Regions from separate parts of the Lysinibacillus sp. YS11 genome, predicted to be linked through region 2. Evidence: riboswitches for the same ligand, from Rfam matches in the RefSeq annotation. Region 2 holds a riboswitch; each other region holds the start of a gene.
The links. A riboswitch is a leader RNA that binds a small molecule or an ion and turns the genes downstream of it on or off. The one in region 2 is predicted to bind S-adenosylmethionine.
Positions count from the first base shown of each region.

Region 1: linked by a shared signal. The riboswitch ahead of LBYS11_RS18355 (methionine ABC transporter ATP-binding protein) and the one ahead of LBYS11_RS20265 (bifunctional homocysteine S-methyltransferase/methylenetetrahydrofolate reductase) in region 2 are both predicted to bind S-adenosylmethionine.
Region 3: linked by a shared signal. The riboswitch ahead of LBYS11_RS01990 (O-acetylhomoserine aminocarboxypropyltransferase/cysteine synthase family protein) and the one ahead of LBYS11_RS20265 (bifunctional homocysteine S-methyltransferase/methylenetetrahydrofolate reductase) in region 2 are both predicted to bind S-adenosylmethionine.
Region 4: linked by a shared signal. The riboswitch ahead of LBYS11_RS07830 (YezD family protein) and the one ahead of LBYS11_RS20265 (bifunctional homocysteine S-methyltransferase/methylenetetrahydrofolate reductase) in region 2 are both predicted to bind S-adenosylmethionine.

Region 1 covers NZ_CP026007.1:3,650,628-3,658,473, reverse strand. Annotated here, with positions in the region: gene LBYS11_RS18390 (3-hydroxyacyl-CoA dehydrogenase/enoyl-CoA hydratase family protein) at 1-75, shown strand, start outside; gene LBYS11_RS18385 (acetyl-CoA C-acetyltransferase) at 125-1,297, shown strand; gene LBYS11_RS18380 (acyl-CoA dehydrogenase family protein) at 1,424-3,208, shown strand; gene LBYS11_RS18375 (arsenate reductase family protein) at 3,391-3,747, shown strand; gene gcvH (glycine cleavage system protein GcvH) at 3,829-4,209, shown strand; gene LBYS11_RS18365 (toprim domain-containing protein) at 4,301-4,642, shown strand; gene LBYS11_RS18360 (thioredoxin family protein) at 4,657-4,968, shown strand; SAM riboswitch class I at 5,025-5,128, shown strand; gene LBYS11_RS18355 (methionine ABC transporter ATP-binding protein) at 5,211-6,239, shown strand; gene LBYS11_RS18350 (methionine ABC transporter permease) at 6,229-6,897, shown strand; partial or broken gene LBYS11_RS18345 (MetQ/NlpA family ABC transporter substrate-binding protein) at 6,966-7,816, shown strand.
Region 2 covers NZ_CP026007.1:4,040,359-4,048,204, forward strand. Annotated here, with positions in the region: gene metH (methionine synthase) at 1-1,160, opposite strand, end outside; gene LBYS11_RS20265 (bifunctional homocysteine S-methyltransferase/methylenetetrahydrofolate reductase) at 1,153-3,000, opposite strand; SAM riboswitch class I at 3,090-3,190, opposite strand; partial or broken gene LBYS11_RS20270 (protoporphyrinogen oxidase) at 3,290-4,683, opposite strand; gene LBYS11_RS20275 (globin-coupled sensor protein) at 4,924-6,216, opposite strand; gene LBYS11_RS20280 (tetratricopeptide repeat protein) at 6,847-7,846, opposite strand, start outside.
Region 3 covers NZ_CP026007.1:414,607-422,452, forward strand. Annotated here, with positions in the region: gene LBYS11_RS01975 (succinyl-CoA:acetate CoA-transferase ScpC) at 1-886, shown strand, start outside; gene LBYS11_RS01980 (DASS family sodium-coupled anion symporter) at 960-2,441, opposite strand; gene LBYS11_RS01985 (glycerol-3-phosphate acyltransferase) at 2,637-3,269, opposite strand; SAM riboswitch class I at 3,425-3,538, shown strand; gene LBYS11_RS01990 (O-acetylhomoserine aminocarboxypropyltransferase/cysteine synthase family protein) at 3,654-4,955, shown strand; gene LBYS11_RS01995 (hypothetical protein) at 5,285-5,668, shown strand; gene LBYS11_RS02000 (homoserine dehydrogenase) at 6,132-7,118, shown strand; gene LBYS11_RS02005 (MerR family transcriptional regulator) at 7,178-7,408, opposite strand; gene LBYS11_RS02010 (DMT family transporter) at 7,564-7,846, shown strand, end outside.
Region 4 covers NZ_CP026007.1:1,647,448-1,655,293, reverse strand. Annotated here, with positions in the region: gene LBYS11_RS07860 (hydantoinase/oxoprolinase family protein) at 1-592, opposite strand, end outside; gene LBYS11_RS07855 (formate--tetrahydrofolate ligase) at 1,043-2,722, opposite strand; gene LBYS11_RS07850 (cold-shock protein) at 2,936-3,136, shown strand; gene LBYS11_RS07845 (amphi-Trp domain-containing protein) at 3,282-3,560, shown strand; gene LBYS11_RS07840 (VOC family protein) at 3,933-4,718, opposite strand; gene LBYS11_RS07835 (flavin reductase family protein) at 4,868-5,353, shown strand; gene LBYS11_RS07830 (YezD family protein) at 5,444-5,635, opposite strand; SAM riboswitch class I at 5,670-5,765, opposite strand; gene LBYS11_RS07825 (DUF418 domain-containing protein) at 5,936-7,030, opposite strand; gene LBYS11_RS07820 (TetR/AcrR family transcriptional regulator) at 7,014-7,616, opposite strand; gene LBYS11_RS07815 (phosphopantothenoylcysteine decarboxylase domain-containing protein) at 7,720-7,846, opposite strand, start outside.

The sequences.
Region 1 (7,846 bases), 390 kb from region 2:
AGTCTTGTTGCTGATCCACTATCACAGCAGAGAATGCAACACATGCTGTTAAAAGGTAAACCACTTCGTAACTAATTGACGAAATAGATCAATCTTGCACATGAAACAAAGGGGGATTAATACGATGCGTGAAGCCGTTATTGTAGCAGGAGCACGAACTCCAATTGGAAAAGCAAAAAAAGGTTCTTTAGCAACAGTAAGACCAGATGATTTTGGTGCTGTTGTAGTCAAGGAAACATTGAAAAGAGCAGGCTATGAAGGGCCAATTGATGATTTAATTTTAGGCTGTGCAATGCCAGAAGCAGAGCAAGGAATGAATGTAGCACGTAGTATTGGGGCACTTGCTGGATTACCAGATACAACGCCTGCTCTGACAATCAATAGATTTTGCTCATCAGGTTTACAGGCAATTGCTTATGCAGCAGAGCGAATTATGCTAGGACACTCAAAGGCTATTCTTGCTGGTGGTGTAGAATCCATGAGTATGGTGCCGATGGTAGGGAATACACCACGTTTAAATCCGACTTTAGCAGAAACGGCTCCACAGTATTATATGGGCATGGGGCATACAGCTGAGGAAGTAGCTCGTCAATATAATGTTAGTCGTGAAGACCAAGATGCTTTTGCTGTTCGCTCGCATGAGCTTGCTGAAAAGGCAATTAAAGAAGGTAAATTCAATGATGAAATTGTACCAATTGAAGTGGAACAGCATTACGTAGACGATAACAATAAACCACAAGTGAAAAAATTCACATTCAGTATGGATGAAGGTGTACGTCCAGGTACATCAGTTGAAGGTTTAGCCAAACTACGTCCAGCTTTCCACGTAAAAGGCAGTGTAACGGCGGGCAATGCCTCTCAAACTTCTGATGGTGCAGCAGCTGTACTAGTAATGGATCGTGAAGAGGCTGACAAGCAAGGACTGACACCAATGGCAAAATTCCTAGGCTTTGCAGTTGGCGGTGTACCTCCTGAAGTAATGGGTATCGGGCCTATCGTGGCAGTGCCAAAAGCGTTGGAAATTGCAGGTTTATCCATCGAAGATATTGATTTATGGGAAATCAATGAAGCATTTGCTTCACAGTCATTACAGGTGGTACGTCATTTAGGCATCGACCAAGAGAAAGTCAATGTCAATGGTGGAGCGATTGCATTAGGTCATCCACTAGGCGCAACGGGAGCTATTTTAACATTAAAGCTAATTCATGAATTGAAGCGTCAAGGGAAGAAATATGGTGTAGTGACAATGTGTATTGGTGGCGGCATGGGTGCTGCTGGCGTATTTGAAATTCTATAATTTTTGCTAGATCAGCTTGAGGTGTACTGTTTACGGTTGCCTCCGAACATTGTATACGTCAAGCTTTTCTATACATGATCATTAGGGGAATCAACTAACAAAAAGATATATTGGGAGGAATTAATCATGACTGAAAAAACAACTGATTTCATTAAAGGCGGCGGATTTCTTATTGAAGATGTGGAATTAGATCGTGTATTTACACCGGAAGATTTCACTGACGAGCATAAAATGATTGCTAAAACAACAGAGGAATACGTTACAAATGAAGTTTTACCAGTAGTGGAAAATTTAGAGCACCATGAATTTGAGCATTCAGTGCGTCTCCTAAAAAGTGCAGGCGAATTAGGCTTACTTGGAGCAGATGTGCCTGAAGAATACGAAGGGCTAGGATTAGACAAAGTTTCTTCAGCTTTAATCGCTGAAAAAATGTCTGTTGCAGGTGGTTTCTCTATCACACATGGTGCTCACGTTGGTATTGGGTCATTACCAATTGTTCTATTCGGTAATGAAGATCAAAAGAGAAAATATTTACCTAAGCTTGCTTCAGGTGAATTAATCGCTGCCTATGCATTAACAGAGCCAGGTTCAGGTTCAGATGCTCTAGGTGCAAAAACGACTGCAAAATTAAACGAAGCTGGCACACATTATATTTTAAATGGTGAAAAACAGTGGATTACGAATGCAGGCTTTGCTGATGTATTTGTGGTCTACGCAAAAATTGATGGCGATAAATTCTCCGCCTTTATCGTAGAACGTGCCTACAATGGTGTTTCAGTTGGTCCTGAAGAAAAGAAAATGGGGATTAAATCATCATCAACTCGTACATTAGTATTGGAAGATGCGGAAGTACCTGTAGAAAATCTATTAGGCGAAATTGGTCGTGGGCATATCATTGCGTTCAATATTTTAAACATTGGTCGTTATAAACTAGGCGTGGGCACAATTGGCGGATCGAAACGTGCATTGGAGTTAGCTATTCAGTATACAAACCAACGTCAGCAGTTTAAGACAAAGCTTTCTGATTTCAATCTGACAAAAGAAAAATTATCAACGATGGCTTCTCAATTGTATGCTTCAGAATCATTAAACTATCGTACTGTGGGTCTATTTGAGGATCGTTTAAGCCAATTAAGCCTAGAAGAGCAAAAGCAAGGAAGAGTGATTGCAGGTGCGATTGCTGAATATGCTATTGAATGCTCTATTGCCAAAGTATTCGGTTCAGAAACATTAGACTATATTGCAGATGAAGCAGTACAACTTCATGGCGGTTATGGCTTTATGGCTGAGTATGAGGTAGAGCGTATTTACCGTGATTCTCGTATTAATCGAATTTTTGAAGGTACAAACGAAATTAACCGCATGATTGTACCTGGTACATTTATGAAAAAGGCGCTAAAAGGTGAGCTGCCATTATTACAAGTTGCTCAAAATTTACAGCAAGAGCTGCTTATGCTAATGCCAGAGGAAATCGGTACAGAGCCGTTAGCACAAGAAAAATATTTAGTGAAAAATGCCAAGAAGATTGCTGTATTAGCTGCAGGATTAGCAGCACAACGCTTTGGTGCAAAACTTGATCAAGAGCAAGAAGTATTGGTAAACATTGCGAATATAGCTAACCAATTATTTGCAATGGAATCAGCTGTCTTACGTACAGAAAAAGCAATTGCTCGTGACGGTGCTGAAAAAGCACATCAAAAATTGCTATACACACAAATTTTCTGCCAAGAAGCATTCGCAGAAATCGAAAAAGAAGCAAAAGACACAATTCTTGCTTCAGCGGATGGCGATGCAGCCCGTATGACATTATCTGCACTGCGTAAGCTAACGCGTAATAATCCATATAATTTAATTGCGAAGAAGCGTGAGGCTTCCGTTAAATTAATTGATGCTGAAAAATATATTGTTTAATAGTGCAAATTTAACCTAGCTATCTGCAAAAGATAGCTAGGTTTTTTTATGAGATGGATAATTGTAAAAGGAGCGGATAAATTTGCACAACTGGTGGATAAACTTACAAAAAAGAGTGAAGTTCACCATTGAAAACAACTATGATGGTATACTACAGAAAAAGACAGAAGAGGAGCATTGTAATGACGATTCAATTTTTCCATTATCCGAAATGTACAACATGTAAAAAGGCACAGAAGTGGTTAAATGAGCATGAGGTTTCCTATGAAGAGGTACATATCGCAGAGCAACCTCCCACTAAAGAAGAATTAACAGCTATTTGGCAAGCTAGTGGACAGCCTTTGAAGAAATTTTTTAATACCTCAGGCATGAAATATCGTGAGTTTGGCTTAAAGGACAAGTTAGCAGAAATGACGGAGGATGAGCAGCTTGAGCTACTTGCTTCAGATGGCATGTTAATTAAACGTCCCATCGTGACAGATGGAAAAAAAGTTACTTTAGGTTTTAAAGAAGTAGATTTTGAGCAAGCTTGGAAATAACCGTATTAAACCTTGTATTTATAGGAGAAGTATGGCACACTGAAAGTGAATATATTACATATTTATGGAGGGGTTTTTTGCATGAGCACACCTAAAGACTTACGATACTCTGAAGAACATGAATGGGTAAAAGTAGAAGATGGAAAAGTACGTATTGGTATTACTCACTTCGCACAATCTGAATTAGGAGATATCGTATTCGTTGAGCTTCCACAAGTTGGCGACGAAATCAAAACAGATGATCCATTCGGTAGCGTAGAATCAGTAAAAACTGTTTCTGAATTATATGCACCAATCTCAGGTACTGTAGTTGAAGTAAATGCAGATTTAGAAGATAGCCCAGAATTCGTTAATGAATCACCATATGAAAAAGCATGGATGATCGTTGTTGAGCCTGCTGACGCATCAGAAGTTGAGAAACTAATGACAGCAGAGCAATACGAAGAAATGATCGCTGAATAAGACAAGCCATAATCGAAAAACGTCGGAAACTACCGGCGTTTTTTGTTATATAATGACTTATAAGTGGGGATCTCTAAATGGAGGTGGCGTAATGTTCGAGGGAAAATGCTTGATAGTAGAAGGGCGCTCAGATAAGCTACAAATTGAGCCTATTTTGAATGAGAATGTTACAATACTATGTACGAATGGTACAATTGGTGTGCATCAATTAGAAGAACTACTGGATCCCTATGAGGGCTGTGAGCTATTTACTTTTTTTGATGCAGATACTTCTGGTGATAAGCTACGTGCATTAATGGACAGACATTATCCAGAGGCTGAGCATCTGCGCACAATGCCAACATACAAGGAAGTAGAAACGACACCAAGAAAAGTGCTAGCAATGATTTTACTGCGTGCACATTTTTCAATCCATAATGAATATATTTTGTAAGGTTGCGTGAGTAAATGGAAGAATGGTCAATAGAGCAGTGGGAAGCGGCTAAACAGTCGGGAGAGAAAACTGCATTTTATTTATATACACCGATGTGTGGAACGTGTGCAGTGGCATCTAAAATGATGTCCATTATTGAGCAATTACTGCCACAGCTACAAATGGGTAAAGCAAATATCAACTTTTTGGAACACATAGCTTATGAGCATCAAATTGAAAGTGTTCCCTGTCTACTCATCAGTGATGGCGGAAAAGTGACAGAAAAGATTTATGCTTTTCAATCCGTACCATTTTTATATGAATTGTTAAAAAAATCAATTGACTGAACTTTACTAGCGTGGTAAAGTATCAAATATATTATTAAAACATTAAATATATCGAACTCTTATGAAGAGTGGCGGAGGGAAGTGCCCTATGAAGCCCGGCAACCATCACAATGTGAAAAGGTGCCAAATCACCCAAAGATTTTTCTTTGAAAGATGAGAGAACGGTTTAACGTATCATACGTGACCCCTTCTACTTGTCTGTGAGTGAAGGGGTTTTCTATATGAGAAAAGGAGTATTCGCTATGATCCAGCTTCAAAATATTACAAAGAAATACAAAACAGCAAATGGCGAATTAACAGCAGTCAAAGACGTCAACCTTACTATTAATAAAGGTGAAATTTTTGGCATTATCGGCTATAGTGGTGCTGGTAAAAGTACCATGATTCGTTTATTAAACGGTTTAGAGAAACCGACAGCAGGAACAGTAACGGTGAACAATCAAGAATTTTCATCGATAAAAGGGCAAAAACTTAGAGCAGCTAGACAAAAGGTAAGTATGATTTTCCAGCATTTTAATTTACTTTGGTCAAGAACAGTTGCCGAAAATATTGCATTCCCTTTAGAAATCGCAGGCTTCCCAAAGGCTCAACGTGAAGCGCGTGTGAAGGAATTAATTGCCCTTGTAGGCTTAGAAGGGCGCGATAAGGCATATCCATCTCAGCTTTCTGGGGGACAAAAGCAGCGTGTAGGAATTGCACGTGCATTAGCGAATAATCCAGAGGTTTTACTATGTGATGAGGCGACATCCGCACTCGACCCTGAAACAACGGATGCCATTCTTGATTTACTCGTAGATATAAATGAACGCTTAGGCTTAACAATCGTCCTGATTACCCACGAAATGCATGTCATCCGCAAAATTTGTCATCGTGTAGCGGTGATGGAGGCAGGCGAAATTGTGGAACGTGGTGAGGTATTACAAGTCTTCCAAGCCCCACAGGCGGCTATCACTAAGAAATTTGTATCTCAAATTACAGACACTAAGGAAACACAGGATACAGTAGCACAAATTAAAACAAACTATCCAACTGGACAACTTGTCAAATTGATTTTTGTTGGTGAAAAAACAGAACAGCCTGTCATCTCACATCTTGTGAAACAATTTGATGTAGAAGTAAGTATTGTTCACGGAAATATTTCGCAAACAAAAAATGGTGCATATGGTACATTGATTGTGCAAATTGATGGCTCTCAGACAAACGTCACTGAAGCCCTTCGTTATTTAAATACAGTGGAAGTACAGACGGAGGTGATTGAAAATGCTAACTAATCTCTTTCCGAATGTAGACTGGGAAAATATGTGGCAAGCTACGTATGAAACTTTATACATGACAGCTATATCAACGGTTGTGACATTTATTCTTGGGTTAGTCATTGGTATTGTTCTATTTCTAACTAGCCCCAATCAGTTATGGGCAAATAAAATCGTTAACTTTTTAACAGGATCACTCGTTAATATTTTCCGTTCCATTCCATTTATCGTATTAATTATTTTATTAATTCCATTTACGAAGTTTTTACTAGGTACAATTCGCGGTGCCAATGCAGCGTTACCTGCTTTAATTATCGGTGCAGCACCGTTTTATGCTCGTATGGTATTAATTGCGTTACGTGAAATTGATAAAGGTGTGATTGAAGCAGCCCGTTCAATGGGAGCAAAAACTTCTACGATTATTTGGAAAGTATTGGTTCCGGAATCATTACCAGCTTTGATTTCTGGTATCACTGTAACGGCTGTTGCTCTTGTAGGATATACAGCGATGGCAGGAATTATTGGTGCAGGTGGTCTTGGTAACTTAGCTTTCTTAGACGGCTTCCAGCGAAATCGCCAAGATGTGACATTAATGGCAACTATTTTGATCTTAGTAGTCGTATTTATTATTCAATGGATTGGTGATTTAATTACCGAGAAAATTGATAAACGCTAGCAAGAAAAAGGGGTTATTCCGGTTTTTACCGCTAACATATTTTAAACAAATAAAAGGGAGTGTCATAAATGAAAAAGTTATTAGCAGGATTATTTTTATCAATACTTGTACTAGCATTAGCAGCTTGCGGTACAGATAAAAAGAAGATGAAAAATCAGCATCTGGCGATCAAACAGATAACAAAGAAAACGTAACATTAAAAGTAGGTGCTTCTAATACACCGCACGCAGTTATTTTAGAAAAAGCAAAACCGATCTTAGCTAAAGAAGGCATAGACCTTGAAATTGAAACGTATACAGATTATGTTCTACCAAACCAAGATTTAGAGTCAAAAGATATTGATGCAAACTATTTCCAGCACATTCCTTACTTAGAGCTACAAATTAAAGACAATGGCTATGATTTCGTTAATGCAGGTGGCGTTCATATTGAACCAATCGGTATTTACTCTAAAAAATATAAAACGTTAGAAGACCTGCCTGAAGGCGCAACAATTTTACTTTCTAATTCAGTATCTGACCATGGTCGTATGCTGTCATTGCTAGAGGCTAAAGGCTTAATCAAATTAAAAGAAGGCATTGATAAAACAGCAGCAGAATTAAAGGATATTGAAGAAAATCCTAAAAACTTTAAATTCGATGCAAATACTGCCCCAGAAATGCTTGTACAAATGTACGAAAATGATGAAGGCGATGCAGTACTTATCAATTCTAACTTTGCCATCGATAACGGTTTAAACCCAATTGAAGATGCTATTTCTCTTGAAGATAAGGAATCTCCATATGTTAACATCATCGCTGTACGTGCAGGTGATGAAACAAAACCTGAAATTAAAAAATTATTAGAAGTATTAACATCTAAAGAAATCCAAGACTTCATTTTAGAAGAGTGGAAAGGTGCAGTAGTACCGGTAAAATAAGAATTAAAAATTTTATAAAAGGGTACATAA
Region 2 (7,846 bases):
CGATCAGGGTTGGCTAAACAAATATCGATAACATGTGCACCATTTTTAACTTGAGCACGTGCAATCTCTGCGGCCTCCTCAAACTTTCCATCAATGATTAAATTCTTAAATTTACGAGAGCCGATAACATTTGTTCTCTCCCCAATAAATAACGGACGCATAGAATCGTCATACAATAACGGTTCAATTCCTGATACCGCATGACCATGTGTTTTTTCTGGTAATTGACGAGGTTTTTCATCTTTTAAGATCTCACGAATGGCTGCAATATGAGCGGGTGTCGTCCCACAACATCCACCTACAATATTAAGCCAACCCTTTTCTGCAAAACCTTTTAATTTTTGCGATAGCGATTCTGGTGATTCATGATAACACCCTTCTTCATCTGGTAAGCCAGCATTTGGGTAACAGCTAATATAGCCTGTTGAAAGCTCTGCTAATGAACGAATGTGATCCGTCATAAACTCAGGTCCCGTCGCACAGTTTAGGCCAACTGATAATGGTTTAATATGCTCGATCGAAATATAAAAGGCATCAATTGTTTGCCCTGCAAGCGTTGTACCCATCGGTTCTATTGTTCCTGAAATCATGACAGGTAGCTCTTTTCCCGTTGATGCAAAAGCGCGCTTTACGCCAAGTGTGCCTGCTTTGACATTGAGCATATCCTGACTTGTTTCTAATAACAAAACGTCGGCTCCTGCCTCAATTAAAGCTTTTGCCTGTACATAAAAATTTTCCTCTAGCTCTTCAAATGTAATACCACCTGTTACTGATAACGTTTTTGTTGTTGGCCCCATAGCCCCTGCAACAAAACGTGGCCAATCCGATGTGGAATAACGATCCACTGCTTGTCGAGCAATTTCCACTGCACGCTTATTAATTACTTCTGCTTTTGTGCCAAGATCATATTCATTTAACACAAGAGGCGTCCCACCAAATGTATTTGTACAAATAATATCTGCGCCTGCCTCTAAGTATTTATGGTGAATTTTTTCAATAACATCTGGTCTAGTAAGCACAAGATTTTCATTACAGCCATCAAGTTCCTCGCCACCAAAATCCTCTGCTGATAAATTTTCATTTTGTAGCATTGTTCCCATTGCGCCATCAAGAATTAAAATACGTTTCTCTAGTTGCTCTTCAATCGAGTGCTTAGCCATGTATACTTACTCCTTTTTTCTGTTCATCCAATTGCTTTATATATTTCATCAACTCTAGTGTCACATCGTAACGTAAAAATGGTGTAATAAGGTAAATCCCATTGAAATATTGCGTAGCCACTTCTACTAATTCTTTGGCAATAGCAATCCCTTCCAATGTTGCCTTTTCTTTATCTTCTCCACATGCTTTCATTCTTGTTAAGGCATCTTCAGATAATTTGATACCTGGCACTTCATGATGTAAAAATTCAGCGCTTTTATAACTCGTAACAGGCATAATACCGATGTAAATTGGAGCTTGTAAATGCTTTGTTGCCTCATAAATCTCTACAATTTTCTCTATCGTATATACTGGTTGAGAAATGAAGTAGTCTGCCCCATGCTCAATTTTCTTCTCCAAGCGTGTCACAGCACGATCTAACACACGGACGTTTGGATTAAATGCAGCAGCAACTGAAAAATTTGCTTTTTTACGAAGTGGCTTACCTGAGAAAGAGACCCCTTCATTTAATTGCTTAATTAATTGGATTAGCTCCATGGAAGATACATCATAAACACTTGTCGCACCTGGGAAATCTCCTACTTTTGTTGGATCACCCGTAACGGCCAACACATCATGAATACCTAAAGCATTTAACCCCATTAAATGAGATTGTAGACCAATTAAATTACGGTCTCGACATGTAATATGAGTTAGTGGGCGTACACCATGTGAGCTCTTCAACAATGCGCCCATTGCAATATTGCTAATACGTGGAGAGGCCAATGAATTGTCTGCCATCATAACTACATCTGCACCTGCATCATATAATTGCTTTGCTCCTTCAAGGAACCCATCAATCTCTAAATGTCTAGGCGTATCCAACTCTACTATGACAGAGCGTTCACGTTTAACCTTTTCATGAAGAGGCTCATACTTTGTTGGCTCCGCTTCCCGAACAATCTCAATCTTTTTAGGCTTCGCATGCTTCTCCTGAACCGGTGATAACTCTTCTAAATACTTCTTTGCTGCTGTAATATGTTTGGGTGTTGTACCACAGCAGCCCCCTATTAAACGTACACCTTGATCACGCAATTCAACAGCCGCTCGACCAAAATAATCAGCTTCTGATTCATAAACGACACGCCCATCCTCTAAGTCCAGAAGTGATGCATTTGGATAGGCCGACATAAATGCCTTATTAGGAAGTTCTACACCTTCAAATGCCTGAATTGTATGGTGTGGACCTAGTCGACAATTGACACCAACAATATCAGCACCTAGAGCTTCAAGCTCATGGAGAGCATTATTTAAAGACATCCCATTTTGTAGAACACCGGGCTCATGCATAGAAACTTGTGCAATAATCGGCAATTTTGTTTTTTCTCGTAGCATCTTTAAGGTTGCTGTTAATTCTTCAAAATCATAATAAGTTTCAAGTAAAAGGCCATCTGGATTCCCTGCAAGTAAGACGCTTGCTTGTTCTTCAATAGTCGCTAATATTTCATCCAAGGTTGCATCACTTTTACGAATTCCCCGAATACCACCAATTGTTCCTAAAACAAATTGACCGCCATCAGCCGCTGCTCGTTTTGCGATGGTGATAGCAGCTTCATTAAATTGTTGGACACGTGATTCCAATCCATAGCGAGCTAATTTAATGGCATTTGCACCGTACGTATTCGTTTGAATGATGTCAGCACCAGCCGCAATATATTCTCTATGAATCTTTTCAATTAACTCGGGTCTCTGAACATTCATTTCCTCATGGCAATACTCCAATCCATAGCCATATAGCACTGTGCCTATTGCACCGTCTGCCGTCAATACATGCGTTTTTAACCTTTCAAGCAATCCCATAAAATTAGCCTCTCTTCCTATGTCTCTATATAATAAAAAGCCTTCTTTCATAAAAAAAGAAGGCTTTAACGATTCATCATTGTTGTTCCTTCTCATCTTCGACTCAACGGTCTTCTGGATTTAGCACCTGACAATAAAGTTGGTTGCTGAAGCTTCAATGGGCCAGTCCCTCTGCTTCTCTTGATAAGAATTAAGTATGAATTTTTTAAATAATTAAAAGAATCATATCGTTTACTGACGAATGAGTCAAGACTATTTCACATAACAAAGTTTTTTTCCACTTAAAACCTTAGAAATTGGCAAGTTCCTTTGCAAGCTCTTCACCAATTTTTTTCCCGTTTTGAATGCAAGCACCAATACCTACGCCAAAATACGAGCACCCTGCAATCGATAAATTAGGATATTTCTCATGTAATTCTTGTAGTAATCCTTGTAATGCTTCACGATGCGCTAGATCATATTTAGGCATTTGATCAATCCATTTTGTTACATTCACAACGGTTGGCTGCTCCTCTATTCCTAGGCTCTTTCTCACATCTTCTAAAGCAACTGCTGCTAATTCTTCATCCGTCATGGCGCGTAGTTGCTCATAGGCTGGATTGATGCTCTTATAAAAGAGTCGCACAAGTAATTTATTTTCTTTCGATGTATGCTTCCATTTACGACTAGTCCAAGTTGCTGCATTACAAGTTACGTCTGAATTATGGGAAACAATATAGCCCGTTCCATCTGCTGGCAATTTAGCGTCTGGCACATCAAAACCCAAATAGATAGTAATCGCTGACGCTGTCGTAAATTGGTCAAAATAGCGGTTTAAAGATTCATCCTGTAGCAGATTTTGTACAGTTTCGTTCGGTAATGCTAAAACGACATAATCTGACTCAATAATTTCACCATTAGCTAAGGAAATTGTGTAGTTCTTATCTTGTTTTTGAACATTTAGTGTAGTAACACCCTTGATAATTTCTACATCGGATAAGGTTTGTTCAAGTCGATCAATTAAAGAAGATAAACCATTTTTAAAGGATATAAATTTTTTGTTCGCTGCTTTAACAAATTGCTCACGATTCGCATCAAAGCCTTTAATAATACTTCCAAAATCATTCTTATAATCAATTAAATACGGTAAAGTAGAGCCAATAGAAAGCTGATGTAAATCTCCCGAATAAACACCTGCAAGGACTGGTGCAATTTGATTTTTCACCAGTTCCTCTCCTAAATAGTAAGTTAAAAATTCACCGATAGAACTTTCCTTTGTGAAGCCATTGTTTGGCAATGTTAAATCCTTCAACGCTTCTTTTTTCCCTGCTCGGAAATAAGTGTACTTTCCTCTAAGGATGCTACACTCATCGGTATTCCGAAAGTTGAATCTGCCGGAATAGCATGTAACTCATTATTCGTATAAATATAAGAAATACCTGTTTCGTTGTAAACTAATTCCGCCTCAAAATCAAGCTCCTGCACGAGTTCCATAACGCCTTGATGACGGGCTACAATAGAATCAGCACCCGTTTCCATGATGAAACCTTGTTCATGTGCTGAATATAATTTGCCTCCTAAATATGTATTTTTTTCTATAAGCACTAGACGAACATCTAAATTATGTTCCTTCACTTGACGTTGCAAATAATGCATTGTACATAGTCCTGTAATACCGCCGCCTAAAACAACAACTGTTTTCATCATAACCGCCCCTATTATTCATTCTTTCTACAGTATAATCCTTTTTTCATTGAAAATTACGTTAAACCCTTTACAAATTTAGCAAAAATAGAGCTATTTCATCAGTGAAATAGCTCTTACTTTCTGAATCTCTATAAAATTGATTCTCTATAGCGATAACTTCACAACAAACATTTAAATAGGTACTATAGTGTTTATTACGTCTAAAAATATGAAAAATAGAATGTAAATGTTAGTAGTCTATCCTTTTAAATTTTGCGCAAAGCTCGCTAATTTTTCAGCTGAATTTGTTACCTCAGTAAATGAAGTGCCTAATTCACTTAATATGCCTACAATTGCTTGTATTTTTGTTGCCATACACTCATTTTGATCTTTTGCTTCTGTCATGGCTCCCAATATACTCGTAAATTGGCCTTCAGTTTGTAACATATTTTCTTCACCTGCTGCAACTTCATCTTGAATGTTGGTCAAAGAATACTCTAATTTCTCTGTTCGTTCACCTGTCTTTTTCAATAACAAAGCCACCGCTGTAACAGATTCTTTTGTCTGAATTGATAATTTACGTACTTCATCGGCCACTACGCTAAAGCCCTTTCCCGCTTCCCCAGCACGTGCTGCTTCAATTGCAGCATTTAAAGCCAAAAGATTCGTTTGATTCGCAATATTGGTCACAACACTCATAATTGTTTCCATTTCCTTAGACATACCTGATAATTGTTCAATATTCTCTTCTATATCATGAAGAGAATGACTAATATTGAGCATATTTTGTGATTGATTTTTTAAACGCTTGCGACCCTCAAGTGCTTGGTTTTCAGCCAGCGTAGACACATCGAGTGATTTTTTTGCCAAATGTTTAATTTCGTCAGATTGCTTACTTAAGCAGCAAAATGAATTATTGGTTTCCTGCGAGATAGCTGCAAGTGCTTCCGAAGAATCTACAATCTGTCGTTCAATCGCTTCTTTTTCATGAACCATTTTTTCTTTCAGTTGTTCCACAGTGTTTTCAAAAGCTTCTAAAACGAGTTGTTGCTCAAAATTACAAATTTTCGATATAGCTCTGATCGTATTAAATTGATCTTGTGGAAATTCTATATTTTTTTCGACTAAATCAATAAATGATATCGATAAATCTTGGAAAGCGCAGATATACCACTGTGTTCTAAGCCCAATGTGGACATGCACCTTTGCAATTTTTACACGCCTTTGGTAATACATCTCATCAATGGTTCCGTTAAACATTTCAATAATATGTTGCCGTAATGTTACTTTAAGCTTTTCTACAGAACTATGATGACTGATAATATCTACCAAATGATGCTCTGTTCCAATCATGTTGTAAAAACGGTTTACGATGTGATCTACATTATCCATAACTATTGGCTGGAAAGCTTTTAAATATTGTAAGTCGTTCTTCGTTAAGTTCAGCATTTCAATTTGCTTCGCCATCGATTGACGAGAGGACAAATCCATTTTCACTGTGTATTGCTGTAAATCCAATACCTTCGTCTTTCTTTGTTTTTGAAAAATCACACATCTTCCCTCTTTCATTCCGTTTACTTTCATCAGGCTGAGAAACATCAAATCCCTTTTAACATATTGATGGATACACGAAAAAATACCGATAAAATCTGATTAGTCAGATTTAATGGTTACATTCGATAGCGCAATTCCGTATGACAAACTTCCTCCAAAAGTATGTCGGGTACCCATTTGCTCAATTTATCCTAAGGTCATTTGCTCTCAGCAAACAGATATAGTCCCTACATGACTAACAGTAAATTATTTACGTATGCTTCTTTTCAAAATCACTCATTTACATTAATCATTTTATAAATGACTGTCAATCTTATTAATACCATTATTTTACACAAAATGTATAAAAAGTCCTTGTTGTTAAATAAAGCGTAATAAACTATAAAAAAGCTACCACAATATTATTGGGTAGCTTTTTTAACTATTTTTTTGTTTATTATGCTTACTTGCTTTATATTTATTCTACTTTTTTATCGATCATCTTCAAATTTCACTATACTAATATTTTTTATCCTCAATCATGATCTATCTAAATACTCGTAAACAGCAGTCTATTTTAGACCAAAATACCCTCATACCGTAGCAACATAAACGATTCTAAAAGCCTATGTTTTTTTAACACTAAATTTACAATCCTTTAAGTTCCTGTAATATTTTAGCCGCTTCTTCGGATCCTGCATCTGCCGCGAGTCCATACCATTTAATAGCTTCTTTCAGATTTCTATCTAACCCTGTATCTTTATTAAAAATATGCCCCAACTGTAGCTTGGCTTCCACATCTCCTTGAAGTGCAGCCTGCTTAAACCAATGAATACCTTTTTCGAGATTGCGTATTCCTGCCAGACCATTACTCCATATATAACCTAAATCATAAAAGGCGTCTACATGATATTGCTCCGCAGCTCTTTCATACCAAAACAGACCACGATTGACATCTTTCGCTTGGCCTAAGCGCCCCTCTAAATAAATTCCACCAAGTCGATATTGTGCTTCCACATACCCTGCCTCAGCTGATTTTTTATAGGCGTTAAAAGCTTCTTTCTCATCTACCTCAACGCCTAACCCCTGCTCATAAATTATTCCTAACGTAAACATTGCCTCTGCCACATTCTTTTGTGCAGCATAATCAAACCATTTTTTTGCTAATGTATAATTCGTTGCTACGCCCTCGCCATTAAAGTACATATCTGCTAAATTATTGGCAGCATCCGCATGTCCCTGCAAAGCTGCTTTTTCATAGTATGAAAAGGCAAGGGAATAATTTTCCTCCATACCTATGCCCCCAAAGCAAAAATTCCCAAGCATATATTGAGCATCTGCATTTCCCTGGGCAGCGGCTAGCTCAAACCATTTCAATGATTTTTCAGGTTGAAAATGTTTACCCTCTCTAGAATTATAGTATTCACCCAGTTGATATTGGGCATCCCCATCCTGCTCTTCAACCGCTTCTTTATACAAATCAATAATGAGCTCATGATCTAAGTCCTCTTCATCTAGAGCAGCAACTTGTTCATCTTGATGGCGAAAATACCACTCTACAATATCAAGCACATCATCTACTACTTCTATACTGTTTTTTAACTTTTCTAGCGAAGAAATTTGCCAAATGAGTATATAGATAGGCTGT
Region 3 (7,846 bases), 960 kb from region 2:
AGTAAAAGGCATCGTCATTTCGGATATATTAGATGCGCCATCAACGATTGTCCCTGCAGATGAAGAGACAGATGTTATGGCTAATCACTTATTAAATTTCCTACGTGAAGAGATTAAAGTAGGTCGCTTAACAACAAGTTTGCGTCCAATTCAATCTGGGGTAGGTTCAGTAGCAAATGCTGTATTGCTAGGCTTTAAAGACTCTGAGTTTGAGAACTTAGAAGTTTATTCAGAAGTTCTCCAAGATGCAGTATTTGAATTAATGGATGCAGGGAAAGTGAATTTTGCATCTGCTACTTCTATTACCCTTTCTGAGCAAGTAGGAAACCGTGTTTATGGGAATTTTGAAAAATATGCTGATAAATTAGTGTTGCGCCCTCAAGAAATTTCAAATCAGCCTGAAATTATTCGTCGACTCGGATTAATTTCAGTGAATACGGCATTGGAATTAGATATTTACGGCAATGTGAATTCCACACATGTTTCTGGTACAAAGATGATGAATGGTATCGGAGGGTCTGGTGACTTTGCTCGTAATGCACGTTTAGGAATTTTTGTAACAAAGTCTTATGCTAAGGGTGGAGATATTTCGAGTATTGTCCCAATGGTCTCACATGTAGATCATACGGAGCATGATGTTGATGTCATTGTAACTGAACAGGGCGTAGCAGATTTACGAGGACTTGCTCCAAAAGAACGAGTGGGACTTATCATTGATAATTGTGCACATCCTGATTATAGGGAGCAGCTGTGGCAGTACTTTAATGATGCCAATGAGGCAACGGGTGGACATCACACACCTCATGACCTAGAAAAAGCACTATCATGGCACGTTAACTATGCGAAAAACGGTACGATGAAGGATCCTGCTTTTACGAAACAATAGTCTTATCTTAAAAGCCTTGAAGGACAGATAGTCTGTTTCTTCAAGGCTTTTACGTTTTAATTTAATGAAAGTTCTATAATAATCCAATCCATTTCCAATAAGTTGCAGAGAACAAAAGTACGAGAAGGAAACCGATAATGGTTAATGGAATTCCAGATTTCAAGAAATCCTTTGTTGTAAAGGAGCCTGTACCATAGGCAAGCATGTTTTGTGGTGCACTAATTGGTAATAGGAAGCCAAAGCTTATGACGAATTGTTGCACAATAACAAAACCAACTTGATCAACATTAGCCGTTAATGTGGAGGCTAAAACGATAAACACAGGTATAAGTGCTGAGGCTAAGCTAGTTGCGCTTGCAAAACCTAAATGAATCAAAATGTTAAATAAAGTTACGAGTGCGATGGTTGCTAGTAAAGGCATAGTATCTAGCCCAAGTGAACCAAAAACTTTATCTGATAACCATGCAGCACCCTGCGTATTTAGTAAAATGGTTCCTAACATAATGCCTACCGCAAAGACGATAATTGTCCCCCATGGAATATGAGGCTCAACTTCCTTCCATGAATACACACCGATTTTAGGCATTAATAGAATCGCGATAGCAATAATTGTGACTGTTGTCGTATCAAATGGATGTAGCTTCCCTTCAGTTGCCCAGAAAAATAGTAAAACTACGGATGTAATGATTAAACGAATTTCAGGAGCCTTTAATGGGCCAAGCTCTGCAAGCTGTTTTTTGATGACCTCTTTACCACCTTCGATATTGCTAGTCTCAGGTTTAATTAAAGCAATCATAATGAAAAATAAAAAGATCGACATAATAATTGAGAAGGGGGCTGCATAAAGTAGCCAAGCACCCCATGAAATATCCACATTAAATTGCTCTTGGATAAAGTTTAAAGCCACCATATTTTGAGCTGCTGCAGTTTTAATACCAATATTCCAAATGGAAACGGCTTGTACCGAAGTAATAACTAATAAGGCAGCAAGCCGACTATCACGTGGTAAACCAAATGCTGCCACCATTCCAAGCAAAATCGGTACTACTGCGCCAGCTCGTGCTGTAGCAGAAGGTACAAAAAATGCGAGGACGATAGACACTAAAATAGCGCCAAATACGATAGCTTTTGTTTTCGTTCCTACCAGTGAAAGAATCCAAAGTGCAAGTCGTTTATGTAGATTAGTAATTTGCATTGCTGCGGCTAGAAAAAGAGCTGCTGCTACTAAAGCAACGGCAGAATTACTAAAGCCACTTAAAGATAATTTTAATGCGCTAGCTGTTCCTAGCTCTGTAGTTGGATTATCCATTGACGGAGCGAGTCCTAGTAAAACAGTTACTAGTGCAATGATCATGGCCGAGCTCACAGGATATGAAACGGCCTCTGTAACCCAAAGGATGACTGCAAAAGCTAAAATGGCTAAAGCTCGTTGCCCAGCTATAGGTAAATCACCATTGTTAGGTAAAAAGGTAATAATGATTAGTAACGCGAATGCCAAGCCAATCCATAGTGGCTTTAAATTAAGTTTTGTAGCTGCTTGCTTTGGTGAAGACATATTTTCTCATCCTTTCTACGATAAAAATGACGATTATTATCCATAACATCGGCCTGTATAATGTTTTATTGAGATAAGAATATGTCTATTTTATTGTAGAAAAAAATCTATGTGAAAATGGTGTTTTTTACAGCAATATGAGTAGATAAAGAGAAAAAATACGGTCACAAAAAATACAAAAATATCCATTAAATATTATTTCTTTTTCTTAAAGGCAGAAGTTACTTTAGGCTCTGTTCCATTGACTAATCGTTTAATATTTTCGAGGTGCAGGATGATGGCTATGCCAAAAAGAAGAAGAGCTATAATGGTTGGGCCAATGCCAGGAATCCATAAATAAGTTGCTGTACAAAACACGAGATAAAATTCTAGAACACCTACAATTAAATAATTTGTTGCAAAGGATAAAATAACAAATAAAATAAGTGCAAATAAACCAATCTTCCAATCAACAGCAAGTAAAATACCAATGATGGAGGCCGTTCCTTTCCCGCCGTTGAAGCCCATGTAGAAGGGGAAATTATGACCTAAAATAACCCCAGCAGCCATAATATAAGTAAGCAGCCAAATTTGTTCTTCTGTTAAATGAATAGCGTCCGCTAGATAAAAATGTGCACCTATAATAGCGACAACGCCTTTGCCTATATCGATGAGGGCTACTAAAACGCCATACTTCCAGCCAAGGGAAAGAGTGGCATTAGAGGCACCAGCATTACCGTGGCCAGCCTTTTTTAAATCAACCCCCGATAAAAATTGAGCCACTTTAGAGCCGTGAATACAGCCTATTATATAGCCAATCATAAGAAAAATGATCACGGCCTTTACCATAAAAATACTCCTCTCAAAATTTTTTCTAAAATAGTGTATGCGTTCATATTACGTATAAGAGCAGACAGAAGTTTCGGAAAAAATAAAATTTACATGTTGACAGAAAAAAACTCTATGTTTATACTGTGTAACAACGATGGAAATTGAATCTCATACTCTTATCAAGAGCGGCGGAGGGATAGGCCCTATGATGCCCGGCAACCAGTAAGCAATGAGCTTACTAAGGTGCTAATTCCTACAGATTCTTACTTGGATCTGGCAGATAAGGGGAGGAAAACTTGCAACCGCAACCCTCTTCTTAGCTGAAGAGGGTTTTTGTTTTCTACAGAAAATCCTCCTCATCTCCGGTACCATCGTAAAAAAATAACCATTTGGAGGTACACAATGACAAATTTTAAACCAGAAACATTGCTGTTGCATGGTGGTCAAGAGCCAGACCCAGTGACGGGATCTCGCACAGTTCCAGTCTATCGCTCAACTGCTTTCGTATTTAAAGACACTGCTCATGCGCAACGTCTTTTTGCCTTAGAGGAAGCAGGGAACATTTACACACGAATTACCAATCCAACAGTTGATGTGTTTGAAAAACGTGTGGCTTTATTGGAAGGTGGAACAGCAGCAGTAGCACTTTCATCTGGTGCAGCAGCTATCGCATTTTCCATTTTAAATCTAGCTGGAGCTGGTGATGAGATAGTAGCAGCTAGTTCTTTATATGGTGGTACGTATAATTTATTCGCTAACACATTACCAAACTATGGTATTAAAACAATTTTTGTAGATGAAACAAACCCAGAGAATTTCAAAGCAGCGATTACTGATAAAACAAAAGCTGTTTTTGCAGAGGTTTATGGTAATCCAAGTTTAAAGGTTTTAGATATTGAGGCAGTAGCTAAAATTGCACATGATAATGGTCTACCATTAATTATTGACAGCACGTTCGCTTCTCCTTACGGTTCTACACCTATTGAATACGGCGCAGATGTTGTAGTTCATTCAGCAACTAAATGGATAGGAGGTCATGGTACAACTTTAGGGGGCGTTGTTGTAGACGCTGGTAAGTTTGATTGGACTAGCGGTCGATTCCCTGGTTTTACTGAACCAGATGCCTCTTACCATGGTCTACGTTATGGAATTGATACAGCTTCTGCTGCCTTTGCTACAAAGCTACGTGTACAATTATTACGTGATTTTGGTCCAACATTAAGTGCTGATGCTGCTTTTAATTTATTGCAAGGGTTAGAAACGCTTCATCTGCGTATCCCTAAACACAACGAAAATGCATTGGCAGTGGCTGAGTATTTACAAAACCACCCATTTGTGGAGTATGTAAATTATAATGGCCTAGAAGATTTTCCGACACATGAGTTAGCAAAAAAATATTTAAGAAATGGCTTCGGTTCAGTGCTTACATTTGGCATAAAGGGTGGACGAGAAGCTGGGCGAAAGCTTATTGATAGCGTGAAATTATTTTCACATGTAGCAAATGTAGGTGATGCAAAGTCATTAATTATTCATCCAGCTTCCACTACTCATCAGCAACTATCAGCAGACGAATTAGTTCAAGCTGGTGTAACCGAGTCGCTCATTCGCTTATCCATCGGTTTAGAGGCAGTAGAGGATATTATTGCTGATTTAGATCAAGCCATTACACAGGCTACAACAACTGAACAAACAGTAGAAGCTTAAAGTTTAAAGAAAATGGTAAGATGTTGTGACGTTAACGTATTTTCTCATTCGATTAGCCTCATTTGGTAATGCGTTAAACGTTGCTACATCAATCTATTACTGCATCCGTTAATTATCAGAACCTTATAAAAAATAATACCAAGTAATTTTATATGTATTATTGACTTTGTTAAATCCATGTTATATACTAGGAAATAAGTTAACAGTACGAAAATTTTTTTAAAAGGTAAATGTTTCATAAGTGCTCCCCCACTTTTGAATATATAGAAGAGTAGTTGCCTAGCCAGTGACTACTCTTCCCAAAAACTGATGATAAAGGAGTGTTTAAAATGGGTAACATCTATAGTGCGCAAAACATTGTATCCTATCTAATATATGAGCTAAATGAAGGGCATGTATTTGTCAACAATAAATCCATTCAACACCTTCTTACATCAGTCGAAAGAAAATGGCAGGAAGTATTTGGTCATACAGCATTTCAAGAACATGTTTTTACTGAAAAGGACTTTACTGTAAAGGAAGTATTTGAGGCATATGAACAGTACGGTGTGAGCCATATCTCACTTCCTGCGACAGAGTTTTACTTGAAGTATGGTACATTTCAATTAGTGGAACGTACGTATGCAATACCAAATTTTACAGAAGAAGAGATTAGTCTTGTTCAACAAGCTTTAGCACAATATCGTTATCAATTGCTTTCAAAAGCAAGTTAAAACCCCCTCATATTTTTAAGCTCATTCTCTGCTGCTACAGGGAATGAGTTTTTTCTTTAAAGGGATTGTTATGAGTGTCTGAGCATACATATATATAATAGAAGAAAGACATTCATATATTGAAATTTAAATAGTCAATATTTGTTCAAATCTTATAGATTGATTAATAAAACGTATAATAAAGGGAATGAAACCGATTTCTTTTGCACATCTAGAGAAAACAAATGTCCTTCCTAGAAAGATTTTTCTTGTGCAAAGCGTGTATTTGCGTTACAATTTTCTTTAAGTTAAATTTTGAATTATTTGAATTTGTATGTGTCCTAACACATATAGAAATAGCGAAACTCATACAAAGAGAGTTGTTGGCTAAAGACTGCGGTGGGTGTCAAATTGTCATGACACAACCCCATGGAAAATTAGCTTTAATGAAACTGCGGAATGTAAGTTGGAGGGAATAACAAGAATGGCAACTATAAAGGCAGCGATTTTAGGATTTGGAACGGTAGGTCAGGGGATTTACCATATTTTAAATGAAAAACGAGAAGAGCTAAAAAATAAATTAGGTATTGAATTAGAGGTAGCGAAGATTTTAGTGACAGATGCTAGTCGTGAACGTGTACCAGGTACAGCACATTTAATGACAACAAGTATGGATGAAGTCTTAGCAGAGCCAGGTATGCAGGTAGTGTTTGAAGCAATTGTGAACGAAGAACCTGCATACAGTTATTTAAAGCGAGCGGTGGAACATAAATGTCATGTTATTACTGCCAATAAAGTGATGTTTGCCAAACGAGGTTTGGAGTTGCAGGATCTTGCAAAAGCTAATGGCGTTTTTGTAGGCTATGAGGCTACTACCGCTGGTGGCGTACCTGTGATAAAAACAATGAAAAATATCTTACTTGTAAATGATGTAAGTCGTATACAAGGTGTCTTAAATGGCACATGTAATTATATTTTAACAAAAATGCGTGCACAGGGCTGGTCGTTCGAAACAGCTTTAAAAGAGGCACAAGGCTTAGGTTATGCCGAAGCAGATCCATATAATGATATATCTGGGCAGGATGCATTTAAAAAATTAATGATATTAAGTGCCTTAGCTTTTGGTGAGCAGCCTGACTGGTCAGATGTAGAGGTAATTGGGATCGATAGTATCTCTGCTGAACAGGTTCATGAAGCATGTGAAAAGGGTCTTCGTTACCGCCATGTTGCTGAGGTGGAAAAACTAGCTAACGGTAAGATTATTGCAAAAGTAGGTCCTCAACTAGTTGATAAAGAGCATCCACTTTATCCAGTCGATGATGTGTTCAATGCGGTGGCATTAGAGACTAACTATATTGGTACATTAACATTAATCGGTCCTGGAGCAGGGATGTATCCAACAGCGAGTGTCATGGTAGAAGATTATGCTGAAATCATTGGGAAAAGAGCAGGATTTGTTGTGACAATCTAATAAAAGCTTTAAAAAAGGCCCGCCATTCAACAATGTTCAATTGTATGAATGGTGGGCTTTTAGTCTTCATCTTTGACGTCTATGTCCTCTGGAATAGGAGTAGCACGCCAAATTTCAATTTCCTCTTTTATACGTTCCAATTGTTTAAAATAAGTGCTGAATTGTCCACTATTGATTAAAATTTGTTGGCCATCGTAAACAGAACGGATGCGTCCTTCGTAAATTAGACGCATTACTTGATCCTCAGGCATACCAAGATCAATAGCTGTCTCTTCAATTGATTTGTACATACGATTCGCTCCTTTTACTGTTTTTATTATAACGTCCATTCATGAGAAAACATACTATTGGAATTAAAAGAAAAGTAAAAATGATAATTGTTTGATTTTGGATAAATATGTATGATTAGTATGGAGAAAGATGTGAAGCGGGGATGAGCTGAAAAATGTTAAATTCATTGTTTGTATTACTAGCAGCTATTCTATGGGGAATGACAGGTACTGCCCAGACATATTTGGATGAAGGGGTATCTCCAATAGCTGTAGCCACGATTCGTTCTGCAATTGGTGGCAGTTTATTATTAGCTATTACGATTATAATGAGGAAAATTAATTTTTTAAGGTGGTCATGGAAATGGACAATTTTAGCTGCGGCTAGTATTGCGTTTTTCCAAGGTCTTTTCTTCTCATCCATTCGTCTAACAGGTATAGCCATTGGAACTGTTGCTA
Region 4 (7,846 bases), 2.2 Mb from region 2:
TTGTTCTTTCATACTCACGGTATTCTTTAATCGTTTCACTTGAAAGTGTGATATATACTTCCGGCCAAATTTTTAAAATGGCTTCTTTTAACTGTTGTTCATGAATTGGATTTTTATAGCCGTGTATTAAGGAAATGGCAATCGCCTCAACACCTAACTCCTTAAATTTATAAACGATCTCGTCAACTTCCTCGGTATTAAGCGCTTTCATAATATTTCCTTTAAAATCAATTCGCTCATCAATTTCTTGACGTAAATAACGCTCTACAAATGGTTCTGGCTTTTTATATTTAAAGTTATATAAGTCTGGCCGATTTCCACGAGCAATTTCTATAACATCACGGAAACCCTTTGTTGTAATTAACCCAACTACGCCCCCTTTTCTTTCCGTTAATGTATTGATGATAACCGTCGATCCGTGAATAAATGATTCAATGAAAGAATCTTCCGTTACATGTCGTCCTAATACATTTAATATGCCATCCTCAAAGTGACCAGGTGTCGTATGTCCCTTATCAAAATGAAGATTTCCTTTTTCATCTGTGAAAACTAGGTCAGTAAAAGTACCGCCAATATCTGTTGCGATTTTCAAGACTTCATCCCTCCGTGTTCCTATTATCGGTACAGTGTTCCGAATTAGAATTAAATAAATTATATTTAAAAGAAAAAGAAAATTCAATGTATTTTTTAAATAAAAATTCATTTGACAATTGTCCTTCGTTGTAAAAACCCGCTCTATCTTTCCAATATCAGAGAACTATTAATAAAAAATACCAAACACATTTATATAAGGAAAGTTCTCGTGATTTTTGTGCAACATAAAAAAGATCCTAGTTTTCACTAGAATCTTAAAATCGTTTTAAAAAAATTAATTTTTATGAATTTTTACTCAAGAGGTGGATGAAGGAATCATCCGAAATTTTACTTTTATACCATATTTGCATTGTAGATAGACGATGAATTGGGTCACCTCCTACGAACCATGTTTACCCATTATCAATAAAAAAGCTGCCCATTTAAGTAGGCAGCTTTTAATATTCTGTTAAAACAATCCTACCGCATGTCCTTCGTTATCGACATTCATGCGTAGCGCAGCTGGTGCTTTTGGAAGTCCTGGCATTGTCATAATATCGCCAGTTAGACAAACTAAGAAGCCTGCACCAAGCTTTGGAATAACTTCGCGAATTGTGATGGTAAAGCCTTCTGGACGACCAAGTAAACTTGGTTGGTCTGATAAAGAATACTGGGTTTTCGCCATACAAATTGGAAGGGAGTCCCAACCAAATTTTTCGATTTGGGCAATTTGTTTTTTGGCTTGGTCTGTAAATTGTACATCTTTCCCGCCATATACCTTTTGCACAATCGTACGTACCTTTTCTTCAATTGACTCTGTTACATCATATAAAGGAGAGAAGTTGTTTTCTTCCTCTAGCACAGCTAGTACTTGCTCAGCTAAGGCTAGACCACCTTTACCGCCCTCTTCCCAGACATTCGTACGAGCAATGCGAACATGATTTTCTTGACACCAGTTCAGAACGGCTTCTAGCTCAGCCTCTGTGTCCGTGATAAAACGATTTAAGGCAATAATTGGTTCAACGCCAAATGTACGAACTGTATCTACATGTTTAGCTAAGTTTTCAATTCCTTGTAGGAGTGCTTCCACATTTTCACCTACAAGCGCTGTTTTCGGTACACCACCATGCATTTTTAATGCACGAATTGTCGCTACAATGACAACTGCGCTTGGTTTAAAGCCTCCCTTACGAGCTTTAATGTTCATGAATTTTTCAGCACCTAAATCAGAGCCGAAGCCCGCTTCTGTCACCACAATATCAGCTAGCTTACGAGCGGTTTGTGTCGCCATAATAGAATTACAGCCGTGGGCAATATTCGCAAATGGACCACCATGGATAATAGCAGGTGTTCCCTCTAATGTTTGAACTAGGTTTGGCTTAAAGGCATCTTTTAATAATAGTGTTAAGGCACCCTCTACCTGTAAATCACGCACAAAGACAGGCTCACGCTCGAAAGTATAGCCAATCACAATACTAGCGATGCGCTCACGTAAATCCTCAATGCTTGTGGCTAAACAGAATACTGCCATAATTTCAGAGGCAACCGTAATATCAAAGCCATCCTCACGCGGCATGCCTTGAACAGGACCACCTAATCCCACCACTACCTTACGAAGGGCACGATCATTTAAGTCCATGACACGCTTCCAAATAATGCGTCGTGGATCAATGTTAAGTGTATTACCTTGGTGGATATGATTATCAATAAATGCGGATAAAGCATTGTTAGCTGTTGTAATCGCATGAAGGTCGCCAGTAAAATGTAAATTAATATCCTCCATTGGTATAACTTGTGCGTAACCTCCGCCAGTTGCGCCACCTTTTACGCCCATAACTGGACCTAATGATGGTTCACGTAATGCGACCATCACCTTCTTATCTAATTGATGAAGGGCATCTGCTAGTCCAACAGTCACAGTCGACTTTCCTTCACCAGCTGGGGTTGGACTTATAGCTGATACTAATACTACCTTTGCATCCTCGCCCTGAGCAGTAATTTTTAATGGGTCGATCTTTGCTTTGTAGCGTCCATACTGCTCAAGAGCATCCTCTGGAATACCCGCAGCATTGGCAATTTCCGTAATAGGTTTGATCACTGCTTGACTAGCGATTTCTAAATCTGATAATGGTTGATTTTTCGTTGTCATTTGGCATCCTACTTTCTATGTTGTTCATTTCCATTATAGTCTTAATTGTGAAAAAAAAGAAAGCCAGATATGCAAGCATTTCGTCAATCAATTGACTTATTTGTTCAATTCCTGTATGTTCTAAGAGAAAATGCAATTTTTTCACATTTTCTCAATGAGTGCACCATTTATTTAACTTTATTTTACATTCAAGCGCATTGGAGGCGAATGCTTATGCAACAGGGGATCGTAAAGTGGTTCAATAATGAAAAAGGTTATGGCTTTATTGAATGTGATGATGGCGAAGATGTATTTGTTCATTTTACGGGCATCCAGGAGGAAGGCTTCCGTACACTTGAAGAAGGTCAAAAGGTTTCATTTGATGTTGTGGAAGGCAATCGTGGACCCCAAGCATCAAATGTTGTAAAACTATAAGCGTAATGGGACTATCCGTGTAGTTCCAGATTAGCAGCGGATTAGGAAATGCATCGTTTCCTTCATCCGCTTTTTGTATTGTTTTATAAGCTGAATGCCCCCTCCATGTTATAATAGAAGTAACAAGACGTAAGGAGGGATTTCGATGCAAAAACAAAATAAACCCATGACTGAAGTTATTTTGAAGCATAAAGAACGACAAAGTGTAGCAGAATTTGCAGCAACACTGGAAACGTTTGCAAAAAAGCTTAAAGAAAATGGTGAATTCACTTTTGTTCAAGACACAGAGCCAACAGTTGTCAGCCCAAGTGAACAGCTCAAAATCGAATACTCCTATACAAAAAAGGGCGACAAGCATTCATTTGAAATTGAATTTGATTGGTATACAGGTACAGAAACACCGAGAAAAATGACAATTGAATAATAATTGGCAACGAAAATCCACTTCTCTGATGAAGTGGATTTTTCCATATTGTTGAATTAAAGATCATGTCACTAGCTAAAACTTTCTAGCAAGGTGAGGAGGTGATTTCGCTCCAGGGTCTCCTCTGTAACGCTAAATCCACAGGAAAGCAAGTAGCCAGCATCAGAAATTCTATTGATGGTTTTGTTTTTCAATACTTATGTAAAAAGGCGGAAGCAAAAGTGTTTCAGCCCATAAAAATACCGAGCTATCCACTAAAACGCTTACGAAGTGTTTCGGAATAGTTCGGTTTTTCTAGTTATCATGTTTGTTAATTTAAAGATTATTCAGCTTTATGAAGGTCCCAGTTAGTTATGGCCCAGCCTTTTCTCATTATCGATTTATCCAATAAAAAGCACCAGGGCAAACTAAAGTTTCCTTTGTTCGTTTAGGATCCTTTAATGTCACACCAAATGGTCCCTCTTTGACATGACCAAGTGTCATTGTCATCGCGCTCTCTTCCTCATAGAAATCTAAGCGCATATTCGGTAGCTGTAGTGACAAATACTGCTCATATTGCGTAGGCACTGGTAGCTGTAACACCTCTTGCCACAGCTTAACTGTTGCCTGCATGTCCTTGACGTAGAATTGGACGGATTCCATCGTTATAGCCTGTTTGACATCAATGGCACCACTTGCCTTTAATTGAACCAAACGCTCTTCATCTTCCTCCGCCCATTCAATCAAAAATGGAAAATCAATTGGCAGATCTGGCTTACCAAAATGCAGTAGCTTCCATTCTACCACAGTGCCATCTGGTCTTGTTCTGCTACATGCATCTGGTCCATATACTTCATAGCCCAATGCTCGCAAGCGTCGACCCTCTTCCTCAATATTTTTTGTGCGCAGAGCAATTCGAGAAAATCCCTGGCGCTCTTGATCACGTTTAAACGTATAATGTAGGGAATATGGGTATTGTGCCGCTTGCTCAAATAAATCACGATCATAGATAGCAATTTGTTCAATATAGCTTAAGCCAAAGTAGCTTAACGTATTATAAGTCCCCCACATCGTGTGCTGCCCACCATTCACTGTATGGACATTTCGTTTATTGAAGAAAACCTTTATATTTTCTGGTGATTCCACTTGATGAACCAAATGATCAAAATATAAAGTCATGGCCATTCCCCTTTCTTTCCCCATTACCTTTACCTGTATGTTTGATTAGTTTAAAATTTACTCAAGAAAAGGAGTTACTAGTAGGATATGAAAAAAAGTTTCGTTTACCTACAAACTCCGTTCACTAATTTCATAAAGAGGTGATTTGAATGACAGATTTAGTAGCTGCTTTTAAATTGGCATTAGGTAATTATCCTACAGGCGTAACAGTTGTCACGACATGTCATGACACAAAACCGATTGGCTTAACCGTCAATTCCTTTGCATCTGTTTCAATCGACCCGCTCCTTATTTTGTGGTCACTCGATAAAAAATCTCAGCTCCATCCTTATTTCACGACTGCGCCAAATTTTGCGGTCAATATTTTAGCGAGTGATCAAGAGCATTTATGTACACTATTTGCCAGTAAAATCCCTGATCGCTTTGCACAAGCAAAATGGTCAACTTCCTCTTTAGGACTACCGATTTTACATGATACAGCAGCTAATTTACAATGTAAAACATTTCAGCAAATCGATGCTGGCGACCATACCATTTTTATTGGGCAGGTCGTAGACATTACAAATGCTCAAAAAGAGCCTTTGCTTTATCATCGCCGTCATATCGGTCCCATACCAAAAAGCTTTTATAGCTAGCCTTTACACAAAAAAAGGGCCACTTGTAAGCACAGGAAATCCTTCATGCTTATAGGTGGCCGTTTGACATAAGTTCTACTGAAATCATTGTTATTTTTTCTGCGGAAATCTCTGCTTTTCAAGCCTATTAATTTGCACAATCACACCATCTTGAATCGTAATATGCACTTCACCAAATTCAAGATTTTGAATCGCCTTCGCAATTGCCTCTAGTTTCTTATCATCTACTTTTACTGACTGAGCCATACGATACACCCCTTCTTTTTTATCCTTATTGTTCATAAAGAGGCCAACGCATCAAACTGATTGATAGCCCCTCCTATCTCTCAGACACCATCTGTTGGATTTGGCACCTGTTGTTCGGTTGCCGAGGCTTCATTGGGCCAAGTCCCTCCACCTCTCTTGATAAGAGTACTGCGTTTCTTGAAAATAATTCTATAATTCTGCTATAGGAATGTCAATACAAAATATTAGAAAACCTAGTTGAATACTATGCAATATGTCGTTTAGATTAAAAGACTCCCTAAACCTAAAGTATTTTATGCCTAGTCAGTGAGAAATAGATGGCAATCCATTAATTTATTACAAGCTCCATTTCCTCATCATGAATTCAAGTGGGCCTCGATGATGTTTAGTCCTCCACCATACAGAAACAACGACACATCCCAAAAAATAACAGCAGGCATACAGCATGGAAAAAGCAAGTGTTTGGTTCTCCAGCTTTTGGCAAATAATTAGTATTCCAATGCCTATAACAACATGGCCAACATAATGCGTTAAAGACATTTGTCCTGTTAATATGAAAGACTGAATAACTTTATTTTTACATGTCTCTACAAGATAGATGGAGCCAACAATGATGACAATAGCCGAAGCCGAATTAGATAGGACATACATCATATTCGGGGGAATCGGTCCTGTATCAAATAAATACAATGCACTCTCTACATCTAATAAATGAATGGTTGTCATCTTAATGAATAACGTTGAACAAGTCTCAGTCATGATGACTAACAATAAACCTATCACCAGTAATTTTTTTCTTAATGTATGATTTGTTAAATCTAATGTGCCCATTACCATACCTATCAGAAAGAAGCAAATCCAGGGGAATAGTGGATGATAGCCATTAAACATCAAATTTCTTATAAATCCTGCTGGTGTCCAAAAATCAAGATACTCTAGTAGCACATATGTTGGATGCCAACCAGCAAGGTAACTAAATTGAATTTGAAGCCATTGTGAAAGGATAAGGATGGCACCGATTATGAAGATCATCATTTTCTTGGATTGGGCAATCAACCAAGCAGCAACAAACATATACACGCCATAATAATGTAAGATATCTCCTGTCCAGCCGATTGCATATAATATTATCCCTATCGTAAATAACAAAAGCGCCCTCTTCCACAAAGTAAGTCGATTTTGACGAAGAAGGATTGGGTCCTTACTCTCTCTAGCCTGACGAGTCATTAAGGCTGTCCCTATTCCTGCTAGCATGACAAATACGGCCGAAGCACGTCCCTCGAAAAGATGTTGGAAGGCAATTAACCATGTTGAACCATTCGTTGTAGAACCTGTTATGACGCCAAAATTGACAATGAACATGCCAAGCATGGCGAGAGCTCTTGCAAAATCAAGACCTTCAATGCGCCGATCATCATTTCTTTTTGTCATCTTTGCCCCCTTGGATAACGCTATGTACAGCCTCCTTCCAAATAGCCCTATAGTTCAATTGGTTGCCTGTTAACATGAAATTACCGATATTATCATAGACGAGGGCTAGCATCTGTGCCTTCGCTTCTATATGTGGAGTATCCTCTAGCACGCCTAGCTGTACGCCATATCGTAGGATAGCAACAAAGCTCGTTAAAAAGCTGGTTTCTAGCTCTACTAATTGTCTTTTATAGTTTTCATCGCGGGCCGCTAATAGTACATATTGATTAAATATTTTATTAAAATAAGGGTCCTTGTCCTGTGCCTCAATAGATTTATAGCCTAGCTTAAGTAATTCCTCCTTAAAATTAGCAGAAGAAAGCTCTTTATAATCCACAGCGACATCATGTTGAATTTCTTTATACAATTCATCAAATATGAAAGCGATTAATTGATCTTTTGATTGAAAATAATAGTAAATGGCTGGTTTTGAAATACCGACCTCTGTAGCAATCATTGCTAAGCTTGTTTTTTCAAATCCATTTTCCGCAAACATCCCATAAGCAATTTCTATAATTTTGTGAAAAGTTTGTTCTTTATTTCCCATTATTACCCTCCTTTTTTTACCGACCGTTAAGTAAATATTATAGGATGCTAACCTTTTAGACAAGAAAAAACTGTGTAGAAATATTTCTCTACACAGTTCACATTTATTGATTTTGTAAATACATCATTAAAGCTTCTGCTGTTTTTTGCTTGCCCATTACTTTAAGAGGCTGTCCATCGGCAGGTACAATCCAATGAGGTTCATCCCCCCCATATAAAGACTGAGAGCTA